One region of the Pleomorphomonas sp. PLEO genome, then DNA from elsewhere that is predicted to be linked to it. Evidence: predicted binding sites of a transcription regulator. Region 1 holds the regulator's gene; the other holds the start of a gene.
What was found. The regulator HrcA, encoded in region 1, represses chaperone genes, less so after heat shock. The targets are predictions, from matches to a motif close to GTTAGCACTCNCNNNNNGNGAGTGCTAAC.
Positions count from the first base shown of each region.

Region 2: groES (co-chaperone GroES) is a predicted target of HrcA. The motif match lies at 2,016-2,044, and genes of this name have one in related genera.

Region 1 covers NZ_CP166625.1:94,609-102,515, reverse strand. The annotation lists gene AB6N07_RS00425 (MaoC family dehydratase) at 219-1,265, shown strand; gene AB6N07_RS00420 (lysophospholipid acyltransferase family protein) at 1,262-2,059, opposite strand; gene AB6N07_RS00415 (Fur family transcriptional regulator) at 2,056-2,502, opposite strand; gene rimI (ribosomal protein S18-alanine N-acetyltransferase) at 2,550-3,044, opposite strand; gene tsaB (tRNA (adenosine(37)-N6)-threonylcarbamoyltransferase complex dimerization subunit type 1 TsaB) at 3,041-3,727, opposite strand; gene hrcA (heat-inducible transcriptional repressor HrcA) at 3,876-4,940, shown strand; gene grpE (nucleotide exchange factor GrpE) at 5,047-5,667, shown strand; gene lepA (translation elongation factor 4) at 5,937-7,742, opposite strand.
Region 2 covers NZ_CP166625.1:4,931,201-4,939,107, reverse strand. The annotation lists gene groL (chaperonin GroEL) at 1-1,600, opposite strand, end outside; gene groES (co-chaperone GroES) at 1,654-1,941, opposite strand; gene AB6N07_RS22825 (DMT family transporter) at 2,097-2,990, opposite strand; gene AB6N07_RS22820 (N-acetyltransferase family protein) at 3,130-3,618, opposite strand; gene AB6N07_RS22815 (hypothetical protein) at 3,625-4,209, opposite strand; gene AB6N07_RS22810 (sigma-54-dependent transcriptional regulator) at 4,413-5,741, opposite strand; gene AB6N07_RS22805 (heavy-metal-associated domain-containing protein) at 5,952-6,146, opposite strand; gene AB6N07_RS22800 (EAL domain-containing protein) at 6,390-7,799, shown strand.

The DNA.
Region 1 (7,907 bases):
CGCCGTCGCTGCCTATCGCCACTGCTGACGCTTTCCGGCCGATGTCCACCAGGGCTTTCATTTTTGAACCCATGAGCGCGGCGTCCTGCGTTCAAAACCGAAATTTCTTCGGCGTTCAATTCGAAAAGCAACGGCGGAGCGATCCCCGACCAAGGGCGGGGATGACACCCCGACGCCGCGGGGCATCATGGTCGGCGATTCGCGGGGCGGGAGCAGCCATGAAGAGTAGCGGCGGCCGGCATTTCGAGGACTTCCGGGTAGGGCAGGTGTTTCGCCATGCCAGCCCACGCACGGTCACCGATGGCGATGTTGCCTTCTACCGGGCGCTGACCGGCAGTCGCTTCGCGTTGCAGTCTTCGGACGACTTCGCGCACGCTGTCGGTCATCCGATGGCTCCGATCGATGACTTTCTCATCTTCAACATCGTGTTCGCCCAGTCGGTGCCGGATGTCGGCATCAACGCCGTCGCCAACCTCGGCTATGCGGGTTGCCGGTTCCTTGCACCGGTCTATCCCGGCGAAACGATCTCGACGGTGACCGAGGTTATTGGCCTCCGCGACACCGGCGGCCGCACAGGCGTCGTCTATCTGCGCACCACCGGCCACAAGAACGGCAGCGTGGAAGTGTTGGATTTTGCCCGCTGGCAGACCGTGCGCAAGGCGGAAGACAGCGTGTCGCCATTCTCCGAACAACTCGTGCCGCCGCTGCCGGCAGCGGTGCCCGCCGATTCTCTAGGCGCGTTTCTTCCGGTGCTCGACCTTTCTGCCTGGGATACGGGCCTCTCCGGCAGTCGGTTCCGTTGGGGCGACTATGAACTCGGTGAGAAAATCGATCACATCGATGGCATGCTGATTGACGAGGGCACCGCCATGCTGGCCGCTCGGTTCTTCGGAAACCCCGCCCGGCAGCATCCTCTGCCTTTTTCCGACGAACGGTCGCGCGGCCGCTGGCTGGTGCCCGGTGGCCTCGTCATGGCCGTTGCGCGCGCGCTGACCTTCAACGGTCTCGGCAACGCCGTCCACGTCGCGGCGATCAACGGCGGTCGCTATGTTGGACCAGTGTTCACTGGCTCAACGGTGCATGCCTGGTCGACCATCCTTGGCAAAGAGTTGATTGATGGTCGCGATGATCTGGGTGCCATGCGTGTCCGCCTCGTCGGAACTCGAGACCAGCCAACAGCTGATTTTCCCGATCGGGACGAGAGCGGCGCTTATCTGCCGTCCGTAGTCCTGGATCTCGACCTTTGGCTGCTGATGCCGCGTTAAACGCGGCCACCCCGAAGCTCAGCTGCCAGCAGGCGGCGCACCGCGGCTTCCGCTTCGAGTGATACTTTCTTCCGATCGGCGCTCCGGTCGAACCGGATAGGTTCACCGAATATGATGCTGACGTCGAAGTCGGAGGCGGCGAACATCTCTTTGGCGTGCGGCGCCAGATCCTGGTCGCCGACCCAGGAGACGATCGACCGCCCCGACCGGCCGAGCGGCAGGCCGAGCATATGAGTGTAAGCGATGGCAACCGGCTGCACGAACACCACGTCGATGCCTGTTTCCTCAAGGGCGGTACGAGCGGACCCGAACAGCGCTGAGCGGAACGGCAGAACCTGATTGCCATCCGAGGTGGTCCCCTCGGGGAACAGCATGATGACATCGCCATTTGCCAAACGACGGCCGATGCTATCCGCCTGATCGGCGGTGGCTCCGCGTCGGGTACGATCGATGAATACCGAGCGTTGCAAGCGAGCGAAGAAACCGAGCAGCGGCCATGCTCCGACTTCGCGTTTGGCAACGAACGATAGCGGCATCACCGCGCTATAGGCGGAAATGTCGATCCACGAGGCGTGGTTGGCAGCGAGAAGCAGCGGTCGCTCAGCAGTTGGACGACCATGGACGTGAAGCCTGATGCCCAGCGTCCATAGAACCAGCCGGTGAAAGGCCATTTGAAGAGAGCCGGCAAAACGCCAGCCAAAGCGCCGGGCCGGAAGATAAACAAGGACAAGGATGAAAGCGGCCACGGAAAACAGTGGCAGCGTCAATGCTGCCCTGACGTGGCCAGGTTTCACGCCTTATCCCCCTTGTTGGTCTCATCGAGCGGTACGCCGTAGAGTTCGAGCCGATGGTCAATCAGCTTATAGCCCAGCTTGCGGGCGACCTCGCGCTGCAGCGCTTCGATTTCGTCGCTGTGGAACTCGACCACCGCTCCGGTGCGGAAGTCGATCAGGTGGTCGTGGTGCTCATCGGGCAGTGGCTCGTAGCGCGAGCGGCCGTCGCGAAAGTCCAGACGGGCGATCATGCCGGCGTCGTCGAACAGCTTGACGGTGCGATAGACGGTGGAGATCGAAATATTGCTGTCGATCGCCGAAGCACGGCGGTAGACCTCCTCGACGTCGGGATGATCGACCGCCTGTTCCAGTACGCGAGCGATAATTCGCCGCTGCTCGGTCATGCGCATGCCGCGCGCCGCGCAGGCTTCTTCCAAAGAGAGCGGAGTGGATTCCTCGGTCATCGCGGATACCCTCGAACAGATGGCCACCGTCATCGGCCAATTATGGGTTATTTGAGATCAGCTCGCATGACAAGGGCGTTCGCAGTGCCGCCGGCATAGTAGTTAGCGCGATGGCCGACCTCCCGGAAACCGAGGTGCCGGTAGAGAGCGAGTGCTGGGCCATTTCCCTCATCCACCTCGAGAAACAACGAAGCGACGCGCATGAAATAGAGACGGCGGATCGTCTCGTCCATCAACAGTCGGCCGATGCCGCGACCGCGTCGCGTCGGCGCGACGGCGACGGTCAAGATTTCCGCCTCGTCGGCGGCGGCGCGTACCATGACGAAACCAACAGGTCGGCGAGTAAACGGTGTTCGTCCTTCCCGAGCCACGATCGTCGTCACCGTCGGATCGGCGATCATTGCCTCCATTTCAGTGGCCGGCCATCCGTGTCGGAAGGCACGGGCGTGAAGGGCGGCGAGATCGTCGGCGTCGGCGATGCGTCCAGGCTCGCAGACTGGCCGTGGAGGGGCGAAGAGGCGTGTCAGATCACAAAGCTTCATGGCGTCGGGGCTTGTGCGAGAAGTCCGGCTACGGGTGGCTGTGGTTTGGCGTCGGGCGCCCTGAGATAGAGCGGACGGGGCAATGCGCTCGCTGGATCGGCGAGGCTGCCCAGCCGGGCAAGTGCCAGGGGGTCGGTGGCCGTCATGACGTCGACCGGTGGTACTCTCCGGCCGGAGAGGACGGCCTGATGGGCGAGAATCGCCGCGCCTGAGCCGGCGAGGACGGTGGCGCGGTTGCCGATGCGGGTGAGCACGGTTTCCGCGTCGGCGGCAAACGGCGCCTCCAGCACGTCCCCCTTCGGTCCATAGAGGGCGGCGTAGACCTCGCCGCGTCGAGCATCGATGGCAGAAAGTATCGGCCCATCCGCGGGTTCGTCGAGCGAAGCCGCGATGAGACAAAGGGCGTCGATGCCGACGACGGGAATTCCCAGTGCGAGTCCGAGGCCGCGCGCCGCTGCTACGGCAATGCGGATGCCGGTGAAGCTGCCAGGGCCGACATTCACTGCGATGCGCGCGACGCGTTCGATCTCGATATCCGCCGCCGCGAACACCTCGTCGATCAGCGGGAACAGCCGTTCGGCATGGCCGCGGGAAATTGATTCCGAGCGCGCAATCGCCTGACCCTCGCCTGCAAGGGCGATGGCGATCCGGTCATTGGCGGTGTCGAGCGCAAGCGTCAGCATTGGCCCCCTTTATCCCGACCGGTGACCGCTGTCGAGAACCCAGGCCGCGCCGTCCACTCTTGGCAAGCTGCAGAGCTTTCAGGACTTGCGCCGCCGGGCCGGCGCGGCCAGATTAGCCAAGACGGAAGGGAGTTTTGGCATTGTGGCGATGACTGGTGGACAGGGAGGCTTGCGGGAGCTCGACGCGCGGTCGCGAGATATTTTTCGCCGCATCGTCGAGGCCTATCTCGACACGGGCGATCCCGTGGGCAGCCGCAACATAGCGCGCCTGCTTGCCGCGCCGCTTTCGCCGGCCTCGGTGCGCAATGTCATGTCCGATCTGGAGGCGGCGGGCCTTCTTTATGCACCGCACACGTCGGCTGGAAGATTGCCGACCGACCTCGGTCTGCGCTTCTTCGTCGATGCCATGCTGGAGATCGGCGATCTCGCCGAGGGGGATCGGTCAGCGATCGAGGGACGCCTCAAGGCGTCGGGTACCGGCAAGAGCGTCGAAGATGTCCTGACGGAAGCCTCGCAGACGCTGTCCGGACTGACGCGCGGCGCCGGCGTGGTTCTGACGCAGAAGGCCGACCCGCGCCTCCGCCACATTGAATTCGTCCGCATCGAACCGACGCGCGGCATCGTCGTGCTGGTTGGCGATAACGGAACGGTGGAGAATCGGCTGATCGACCTGCCGCCAGACCTGCCGGCATCGGCTCTGCAGGAGGCGGCTGCCTATCTTAACGCCCATATCCGTGGCCGAACTCTCAACGAGACGCGCACGGAAATCGAGCGTCAGCGCGCCGCCCGTAAGCTCGAGCTGGATACCTTGACCGCTCGCCTTGTCGACGCCGGACTGGCGTCCTGGTCAGAGGCTGCAGGCGGCCGGCCGCAGTCTCTGATCGTGCGTGGCCGTGCCAACCTTCTTGATGACGTGCGGGCCGCCGAGGACCTCGAGCGCATCCGGGCCCTTTTCGATGAGCTTGAGAGTTCCCAGGATTTGATCGAGCTTTTGGGTCTTGCAGATGCCGGCGAGGGAGTGCGCATCTTCATCGGCTCTGAAAACAAGCTATTTGGCCTATCCGGGTCGTCGCTGGTGGTATCCCCTTACCGAGATGCGGAGGCGCGGGTGATCGGCGTCGTCGGCGTCATCGGCCCGACCCGGCTCAATTACGCTCGCGTTGTGCCCATGGTTGACTACACGGCCCGCATCGTTGGCCGCATCCTTGGCTGACACAGGTAATGAAACAGCGGCGAAGGGTTGATTTTCGCTCCCGAAACCATCAAATCCGGGGCACGTTTGGCGGCGGTCGCCGCCACCGAGAGAATATGAGGACAAGATGGCAGACGAGACAGCACAGACTCCCGAACCGACCATTCCCGAACTTGATCCAGTGGTTGACCAGGGACTTCAGCGTATCGCCGCCCTCGAGAAGGAGGCGAGCGATCTCAAGGATCAACTGCTTCGTACCCTCGCCGACATGGAGAACCTCCGCCGCCGCACCGAGCGTGAGATTGCCGATGCCCGCACTTATGCGGTGACCAATTTCGCGCGCGACATCGTCGGCGCCGCCGATAACCTGACCCGAGCGGTCGCCGCCGTCGACGCCGAGGCGCGAGCCAACGGTGGTGAAGCGCTGATCTCGCTGGTCGAGGGCGTCGAACTGACCGAGCGCGAGCTGGTGAAGGCGCTTGAGAAGCACGGCGTCAGCCGCGTCGATCCGGCAGGCGAGAAGTTTGATCCCAACTTCCATCAGGCGATGTTCGAAGTGCCAGATCAGAGCGTGCCGAGCGGCACGGTGGTGCAGGTGATGCAGGTCGGCTTCAAGATCGGCGAGCGCGTCCTGCGGCCAGCGCTCGTTGGCGTTGGTCGGGGCGGCCCGAAGGCGGCGCCGGCCGAAGAGGCTGCCCAGCCGGAAACGCCACCCGAAAGTGGCCACCGGGTCGACAAGACGGTGTAGGCGGGGAGACCGCCGAAAAAAAGGGCGTCCCAAGTGGTCGCCCTTTTTCATTTCTTAAGACTATTTCCGCCAACAACGCGCCCCCTACGCGATTTCACGTAAATGGGACTGGAGTTCGCACCTATTCGCGTTTAGCGTCGAAGGTAGGCCCCAGGAGGGGATAGTCGCCCTCGGGCGGCAATGTCGGAACGGCCCCGCCAAAGGCGGGGGACATTGCCGGCCCGGCGGCAGACGCGTCAAGCGCGCGACGTTGCCTCAAAAGCCGCTGTTCAATCGTCCATTTTCAGCGCTGCGATGAAGGCTTCCTGCGGAATCTCCACCTTGCCGAACTGGCGAAGGCGCTTCTTGCCTTCCTTCTGCTTGTCCAAGAGCTTGCGTTTGCGCGTCACGTCGCCGCCGTAGCACTTGGCAAGCACATCCTTGCGGAGCGCCCGAATGGTCTCGCGAGCGATGATCTTGCCGCCGATCGCCGCCTGGATCGGGATCTGGAACATGTGCTGCGGAATGAGGTCCTTCAGCTTTTCGCACATCGCCCGGCCCCGACGATCCGCCTGGCTGCGGTGGACGAGCACGGAAAGCGCGTCGACCGGCTCGGCGTTGACGAGGATTTGCATCCGGACGAGGTCGCCCTCGCGATATTCGCTGAGGTGGTAGTCGAACGAGGCATAGCCTTTGGAGATCGACTTCAGCCGGTCGTAAAAATCGAACACCACCTCGTTGAGCGGCAGATCGTATTGCACGATGGCGCGGCTGCCGACGTAGGAGAGGTCGACCTGCAGGCCGCGTCGATCCTGGCAGAGCTTCAGAATGGCGCCGAGATAGTCGTCCGGCGTCATGATCGAGGCGCGAATCCATGGCTCGGCGATCTCGACGATGCGCGTCACCTCCGGCATGTCGGCAGGGTTGTGCAGCTCGATATCCGTGCCGTCGGTAAGGCGCATCTTGTAGATGACTGATGGCGCCGTGGCGATCAGGTCGAGGTTGAACTCGCGCTCGAGCCGCTCTTGGATGATTTCGAGATGCAGGAGGCCGAGGAAGCCGCAGCGGAAGCCGAAGCCGAGGGCGGCCGAGGTTTCCATCTCGAAGGAGAAGCTGGCGTCGTTGAGGCGCAGCTTGCCGACGGCGGCGCGCAAGTCTTCGAAGTTGGCCGCATCGACCGGGAACAGGCCGCAGAACACCACCGGCTGTGCCGGGCGGAAGCCGGGCAACGGTTCGGCGGTCTGCCGCCGCTCGTCGGTGATCGTGTCGCCGACGGCGGTATCGGCCACCTCTTTGATCGAAGCGGTGATGACGCCGATTTCGCCGGCCTCCAGCCTGTCGCAGAGTGCGAGCTTCGGCGTCATGTAGCCGACGCGCTCTACTTCGTAGACGGCACCGGCGCGCATCATCCGCACTTTCATGCCCTTCTGGAGCACGCCGTCGATGATGCGAACCAGCACGATGACGCCGAGGTAGGCGTCATACCAGCTATCCACCAGCAGCGCTTTCAGCGGCGCGTCCGGATCGCCCTTGGGCGGTGGCAGGCGTTGGACGATCGCCTCCAGCACGCCTTCGATATTGAGACCAGTCTTGGCCGAGATCTCCACGGCATTCGAAGCGTCGAGCCCGATCACGTCCTCGATCTGGCTTTTGACGCGCTCGGGCTCGGCGGCCGGCAAGTCAACCTTGTTGAGGATCGGCACGATCTCATGGTTGTTGTCGATTGCCTGATAGACGTTGGCGAGCGTTTGCGCCTCGACGCCCTGGCTGGCGTCCACGACGAGCAGCGACCCTTCGCAGGCGGCGAGCGAGCGACTGACCTCGTAGGCGAAGTCGACGTGGCCTGGCGTGTCCATCAGATTGAGCGTGTAGGTCTCGCCATCCTTCGCCTTATAGGCGAGGCGGACGGTCTGCGCCTTGATGGTGATGCCGCGCTCGCGCTCGATATCCATCGAATCGAGGATCTGTTCCTTCATGTCGCGCTGGGCGACGGTGCCCGTCGTCTGGATCAGGCGGTCGGCGAGCGTCGACTTACCGTGATCGATGTGGGCGATGATGGCGAAGTTGCGGATATGGGAGAGCAGCTGTGTCGTCATGGGCGGCTAATACCACTCCCCTGGGCCACCGCCAAGCACCCGCCATCTCCCGAACGCAAGGTTTTCCGCCTCCCGGCGGTAATGATGGTGACCCGCCGGCATATGTCATTACCGCGATAAGTGTTTTTAGGAGCGGTGTACGCTGTCGCGTTCGTTTATCAATGA
Region 2 (7,907 bases), 640 kb from region 1:
GCATGGCCGGAGCGGATTCCTTGCGCGGCAGCTCGGCTACCATCGCTTCGGTGGTGACCAGCAGGCCGGCGACCGAGCCGGCGTTCTGCAGAGCGGTGCGCACAACCTTGGTCGGATCGATGATGCCGGCCTTGATCATGTCGACATAGGTCTCGTTCTGGGCGTCGAAACCGAAGGTTTCACCCTTCTCGAGCACCTTGGAGACGACGACCGAGCCTTCGACGCCAGCGTTGACGGCGATCTGACGGATCGGCGACTCGAGAGCAGCGAGAACGATCTTGATGCCGCGCTCGATGTCCAGGTTGTCGGACTTGAGCTTGGCAACGGCGTTCTTGGCGCGCAGCAGCGCGGTACCACCGCCCGGAACGATGCCGGCTTCAACAGCGGCGCGAGTGGCGTTGAGCGCGTCGTCGACGCGATCCTTCTTTTCCTTGACTTCGACTTCGGTCGAACCACCAACGCGGATGACGGCAACGCCGCCGGCCAGCTTGGCGAGACGCTCCTGCAGCTTCTCACGGTCGTAGTCCGAGGTGGTCTCCTCGATCTGCGCCTTGATCTGGGCAACGCGAGCCTCGATGTCGGCCTTGGCGCCAGCGCCGTCAACGAGCGTGGTGTTCTCCTTGGAGATCGACACGCGCTTGGCATGGCCGAGCATGGCGAGCGTGACGTTCTCGAGCTTGATGCCGAGGTCTTCGGAGATCACCTGACCGCCGGTCAGGATGGCGATGTCCTCAAGCATGGCCTTGCGACGGTCGCCGAAGCCCGGCGCCTTGACGGCGGCGATCTTCAGGCCGCCACGCAGCTTATTGACGACGAGCGTGGCAAGCGCCTCGCCTTCGACGTCCTCGGCAACGATCAGCAGCGGACGCGACGACTGGACGACAGCCTCGAGCACTGGCAGCAGGGCCTGGAGGTTGGAGAGCTTCTTCTCGTGGATGAGAATGTACGGATCGTCGAGATCGGCGACCATCTTCTCGGCATTGGTCACGAAATACGGGCTGAGGTAGCCACGGTCGAACTGCATGCCTTCGACGACTTCGAGCTCGGTCTCGGCGGTCTTGGCTTCCTCGACGGTGATGACACCCTCGTTGCCGACCTTCTGCATGGCGTCGGCGATCATCTGGCCGATCTCGACTTCGCCATTGGCGGAAATCGTGCCAACCTGGGCGACTTCAGCCGAGGTGGAGATCTTCTTCGAGCGGGCGTTGAGATCCTTGACGGCTTCGGCAATGGCGAGATCGATGCCGCGCTTGAGATCCATCGGGTTCATGCCGGCGGCAACCGCCTTGGCGCCCTCACGGATGATGGCCTGGGCCAGAACGGTGGCGGTGGTGGTACCGTCGCCAGCCTTGTCGTTGGTCTTCGAAGCAACTTCGCGGACCATCTGGGCGCCCATGTTCTCGAACTTGTCGGCAAGCTCGATTTCCTTGGCGACCGTCACACCGTCCTTGGTGATGCGCGGAGCGCCGAAGGACTTGTCGATCACGACGTTGCGGCCCTTCGGACCCAGCGTGACCTTGACGGCATCAGCGAGAATGTCCACGCCGCGCAGCATCTTTTCGCGGGCGTCGGAACCGAATTTGACTTCCTTGGCAGCCATGGATTTTTTCCTTGAAATGAGAGGTTAACGGAGGACGGATCGGCCTGATACAATCAGCCGACGATGCCCATCACGTCGGATTCCTTCATGATCAGGAGGTCCTGACCGTCGATCTTCACTTCGGTGCCCGACCACTTGCCGAACAGCACCTTGTCGCCAGCCTTGACGTCGAGGGCGATGAGTTCACCCTTCTCGTTGCGGGCGCCGGGGCCAACGGCAACGACTTCGCCCTGCTGGGGCTTTTCCTTGGCGGTGTCGGGGATGATGATGCCACCGGTGGTACGCTCTTCGGACTCCAGCCGGCGAACGACGACGCGGTCGTGCAGGGGACGGAACTTCATGTTCGGCTCCTCGTTTCTAAATTGCCCGTGGTGTGCGCGCTTTTGCCTCACAGACCACGGTGAAAAATGTTGCTGTTAGCACTCGCCACTGACGAGTGCTAAGCGGGCCGGAGATAGGCGCGCGCCGCCTGTCTGTCAAGGGCGGGTCCGGTATTTCACGGACAACTATCGTCCGCGCGAGGCCGAACGGAGGCGGCGATCGGCTGGACCACGACGAGGCAGGCACCGATGATGATGACGGCGCCCAGCAGTGTATGGGCGCTCGGCACTTCGGCAAAGAACACCATGCCAAAGGTGACGGCCCAGATCAGCGCGGTAAACTCGAACGGGCCGAGCAAAGTCGCCGGCGCATGCTTGTAGGCCCAGGTGATGGCATAGTTGCCGCCGGTGCCAAGGGCGCCGATCGCCAGGAACATCATCAACATATGGCCGGGGACCGGCTGGTACCAGTAAAGGGCGAACGGCAGTACGACCATTGCGCTGATGAAGTTCTGCACCAGGATCATTTGCGGCACGCTGTCATGGGCGGTATCGCGACGCGACAGGATCATGGAGAGGGCGTAGGCAACGGCCGAAGCGAGCGCCATGGCAAAGCCAAGTGGGCTTCCCGCCTCCGAACTCAACTTTTCCGCCAGCATGACGACGACGCCCAAAAAGCCGAAGGCGGCGGCAAACAACGAGCGGCGAGTGACCGGGTCGCCAAGCATCGCCGCTGAAATCATAACCATGAAGAAGGGCGATGTGAAGGTGAGGGCCACGGTCTGGGCGAGCGGTAGCAACTTGAGCGCGCCGAAGAACAGCACCGCGCAGCATAGACCGGCCAGCGAACGGCCGACAGCGCGCCGGATGGTCGCCCAGCTCAGTCGGAGTTGGCCTTGTACCGCCGCCGAACTCGTTGAAAAAATGAGGCCAGCCGCGTAGCGCAGGAACACGACCAAGGCCAGCGGCGTGCCGTAGGTGGTCGCCTTGACCAACGCGTCCAGTCCCGAGAACAGGAGCACGGCAAGGAGGGCGGCACCCGCCGCGTGAAGGCGCATCGACGGCTGCATGACATCTCCGGACGAGGCAGCGGGTACGCGGCCAAGACGCGGCTTCTACGCCTCGGGCGTCTGACCGACAAGGTCGCCGGACATACCTAAATGGCGTGTAAGGCAAAACATGACAGCAGGCAGACGGCGCAAGCGGCGTTTACCGATCGAGTTCTAGCCGATAGGCGAATTCCCAGCCATCCGTAGCGTCGGCGAGGAAGCGGATGACCGGCTGGCGGACGAAACCGAGTTTTTCGTAAAAGCGGTGACCGGCAAGAAAGCGCGTATCGGTCCAGAGTTTCAGCGTTCGGCCGTCCCGCCGGATCACCTCCTCGATCGCCATGGCATAAAGCTTCCGCGCCAGCCCCGACCCGCGTTGTGCACGGTCGAGGTAGACCTTGTTGATCTCGAAGACGCTGTCGCCGTCCGGCGAGGATATGGCAAACGAGCCGACAACGGTGCCCTTGTTTTCTGCGACGAACAGTCGGCCGTTTCGCTTCTCGTAATGGCTGGCCGGTGCCGCGAGTTCGGGAAACTCGGCAAGGACGAACGGGCAGCCCTCATATTCGCCAAATACCGCGGCGATCAATCGTGCAATGCCAGCACCGTCGGCGTCGACGGCGGGCCGAACAAAGGGCTGTTCCGCCATGGCAGATCAGTTGGCCGGCTTATCGGCAATGGTGAACGGCAGCTCGAACTCGCCCTTCTTTTCGGAATTGCGGTCGCTGAGCTTGGTCACAAGCACATAATCGCCGGGCTTCAGGCCTTTGAAATTGTAGACGATATAGACTTGGAACTCTTTGTTTCGCCGGCGCGACACCATGTCGAGCGAGGCAAAGCCTTCCTGCGCGTGCAGGATCTGGCCGCGTGGCGTACGCAGTTCGAAATCGGCCGAGAAATCGATCTTGAACAGATCTCCTTCCTTGCCGAAGCCGTAGCCGAACGGTTCGGCGTAGACGAGCATCTGCTCGTCCGGTTGGAAAACGGCATTGGGACGGGTAGCATAGATGCCGAAGCCGGCCGGTTTGCCGGTAACGAAGGTTGCCTCCGAAAAACCGAGTGGCGCTGCGTCCCAGGCCGCATTGAAGGCGGCTTCGAGCGAGGCCAGCGCCTCGACTGCCTTGCCTTCGGCAAGCAGCGCCTCGGCTGCCTTGGCTTCATCGAGGATCGGCCCCGCCACCGCGGTAGATGCCGCCATTACGCAGGCAAAAAAAGCAGCAAGAAAACGCAACCCGTGCATGACCGCTTATCCTTCCCCCAGAGCATCCGCTGATTAGGCCAAACCGGCCCGATCGAAAAGCGACTGCTCAAGCGCACACTTTAGTCCCTTCCACAAAACGCGGCGAACATTTGCCGGAGGTCCTCCAGGCGATTGTGGTCTTGTCCTATCTTACTGATCCGTGGCCGGTTTCCAAGGTCAGGTCGGCCTCTTCGCAGAACTACTCAGGCGCTGCGGACGGCAATGGCATCTTCAATGTCGCGGCGCTTGCGGTAAATGGTCGATGGACTGATCTCGAGAGCAGCCGCCGCCTTGGCAATGTTGCCGTCGAAGGCTTCGATGGCCTCTTCGATGACCCGCGCCTCTTCCAGCCAGAGTGGCTTGACTTCGGCCGGCAGCTTCTTTCTTGGCGCCGCGGACATAGCCGCCGGTGCGACGATCACCGGGACCACCATATCGGCGGTGACAAGGTCGCCGGGGTAGAGCCCCATCAGGGTTTCGAGGGCCGACCTGAGTTCGGAGACGTTGCCCGGCCAAGCGCGACCGGCCAGACATTGCACGGCGGCGGCTGTGAAGCGCGTGTAGCGCGAGCCGCTATCGCGATTGATCTGTCGCACCATGGCGTCAACGAGAAGCGGAATGTCTTCGGTTCGGTCTCGGAGCGGCGGCACGGCCAGCGTCAGTACGTTGAGGCGGAAATAGAGATCCTGCCTCAGGCCGGCGGGGCCGCTGAGATCGTCGAGCGGTCGGCGCGATGAGGCGATGATCCGCACGGAAAGACGATGGCCGCCATCGAAGCCGGCAATTTCGCCCGTATCCAGAAAGCGCATCAGCGCAAGCTGGGCGGGGTCAGGAAGATGCCCCACCTCGTCGAGGAATAGAGTCCCACCATCGGCGGCGGCAAGAGCGCCGTCGGTTTCCGAAAGATCTGCCACCAGCTGGTCGACCGGCGTTTGCGAACAATCGATCGTGACGAACGGCCCATTGCGACGGCGAGAGCGGGCATGGACGGATCGAGCCACCAGCGACTTGCCACTGCCGGCCTCGCCGGAAATGAACACGGGGCCAAGCGATGGAGCAACGCGCAAAATATGCTCGGAAAGCGCCCGCGTTGCCGGCGCCGAACCGATGAGTCCATCGGCGTCATCGACGGTGTTGGCGAGGCTCTCGACGAACTGGCGCTCGACGCGGCGAGCGAAGGCGTTGCCGTCAACCGGCTTTTCGATGAAGTCGGCAGCTCCCGAGCGGACGCAAGCCACCGCCGCCTGCACATCGGTGGGGTCACCCATGGCATAGACGGTCGTCGGCGTTAGTTGCTCGGTGAAGGCACGGAAGGCTGTCGGTCCGCCGATGGTGTCAAGATCGATGGCGATGACGTCAAACGTCTGCTTACCGGCCATCACGCGCGCGGCGTCGCGCTCAGCGGTTTCCAGAATCAACATCGGCCGTGCAATGCGCGCTTCAAGCGCCTTGCGCACGACCCGTCGCGACGAGACATCCGCATCGACGATTAAAAGACGTACCGTCGATGTGCTGCGCGGGCCAACCGACATCGGAAAGCGTTCCCTGCCAGACAGTTGCAAATTGCATTGCGTACCGGCGGAACTGTGCCCCGAGCATGGTAAATAAAGGGTTGATAACCGTTAACAGGATATCAATTGCGTTCATCAAGCCAGCCTTTCGGCAGCGAAATGGGCAATAAAAACGCGTGGTGCGCCTCGCCTTTACGGAACGAGGCTCCGACGCGTCTCCGAGAATCGGCGTCACGCCGCCACTTCATAGCCGGCAGCCTCGATGGCATCGCCGAGCGCTTTGGCGTCGGCTTTGGTCTCGACGCTCACCTTGCCGGAAGGGAGGTCGACCATGACTGTTGCATCGGCATCGACGCGCTTGATCGCCTTTTCGACCGAACTGGCGCAGCCACCACACATCATGCCTTTGACGTTGAGTTCGATCATGCCGTATCTCCATTTTTTTGCCGTTGGCGACTGTTCGCCGGCCACATATGCCGAACATGGGACCACCTTTGGCGGGGGTCAAGGCGGTGGCAAGTCGGTCACTGGACGCCGACAATGGCGCGCAAGAGGTAAAATGCGCTGAAAACCCTTGGAAAACCATTGTCCGTCTTCGCTTCCGCTCACGAAAACGGCAACAATGCTCTGTGATTCGTTGCGTGGTTTGGTGTTGGAGTGGGCAGGCGAATGAACCGGTCGTCATCGACGATGATCTTGATCGCCATGGGCGTGATCGCCGCCTCGGCCGCGGTAGTGCTGTACTTCCAGCTTGGCCTGTCGGCGGGTTCGGCGCTGGTGATCGGCATCGGCTTGATGCTGACCATGATCATCTTGCAGCAGCCTATGGAGCGGCGGCGGGAGCGGGATTGGATCGATAGCCGACTCGCAGAGATCGCCGCTGTCGCAGGCGATGGCGAAGCCGAAATCGAGAAGATCGCCGCCCGACTCAATCGTCTCGAACAGGCTCTGCCCGGCCGGGTGCGCGAGCAGACCGGCGAACTCGCCGCCGAGGTTGAGGTGGTCGGCGAATTGCTCCGGCAGGTGACCGAGACATTGGCTGAACTGGAGTCCACGGTCGAGGGGCGCCTGGACGGCGTCAACGCGCGCTTTGGCGCTCTGGAGCGGCATATTCGCGAGGCCGAGGATGCCGCGGGACGGCGCCCACGCCGGACACGTCCCGACGACTATCTCGACGAGGGGCGCGCCAGCCGGCCGGCTGATAGCCGCGATGGCCTCTCCGCCAGCTTAAAAAACTCCCTGTTCGTTCCCGATACCGACCCGGCCTTTGAACGGGAGGTGGAGCATCTCATTCGTGACGAGCAGATCGAACTGCATCTGCAGCCGGTGGTGACGTTGCCGCAACGGCTGGTTCGTTCCTATGAAGTTTTGACCCGCCTCAAGGGCGCGGCCGGCTTGATTCCCGCGGCCGAGTTCATTCCCGTTGCCGAGAAGAGCCGGCTGATTGCCAAACTGGACACCTATCAGGTGATCCGCTCATTCCAGATTTTGAAGCGTCTCACCCAACGCAACAGCGATGTCGGCCTTTACATCAATCTGTCGGTGGAAAGTCTTGCATCATCGACCTTCTTTCGTGAGTTCCAGGGCTTTCTTGCTCAGAGCCGAGCCATGGCGGAGCTCGTGCAGTTCGAGTTTCGTCAGGATGCGCTCGCCGAGATGGGGCCGCTTGAGATCGAAAGCCTGCGGGCGGTCGCCGACCTCGGCTTCCATTTCTCGATCGACAACGTCACGGACCTGCGCGTCGATTTCCGTCGCTGGTCCGATCTCGGCTTCCGTTCGATCAAGGTTGCTGCCGACCGGCTGCTCGGCCGGGCGCCGCTTGTTACCGGCGATATCCATGTCGAGGACATGTCCGGCCACCTGCAGCGGCAGGGGCTGACCCTGATCGTCGATCGGGTCGAGCAGGAGGCGCAGGTCATCGACCTTCTGGACTACGGGCTGACCTTCGGCCAGGGCAATCTGTTTTCAAGCCCGCGCCAAGTGAGGCCGGAAGTGCTCGGGGCAAGCCAGGCTGCCAATGGCACGTCTGCACGGGCAGCACCAGCCGGCAGTGAGCGGGCAGGCACCTCGCGTCGTTGACCGCTCAACGAAGACGCTTGATCAGCGTGGACAATCTAAAAGTCACGGAGCTGCAACATTTAGTTAAGGCGCGCCGTGTAAAGTTGCTAACTGCGCTAGTCTCTAGGG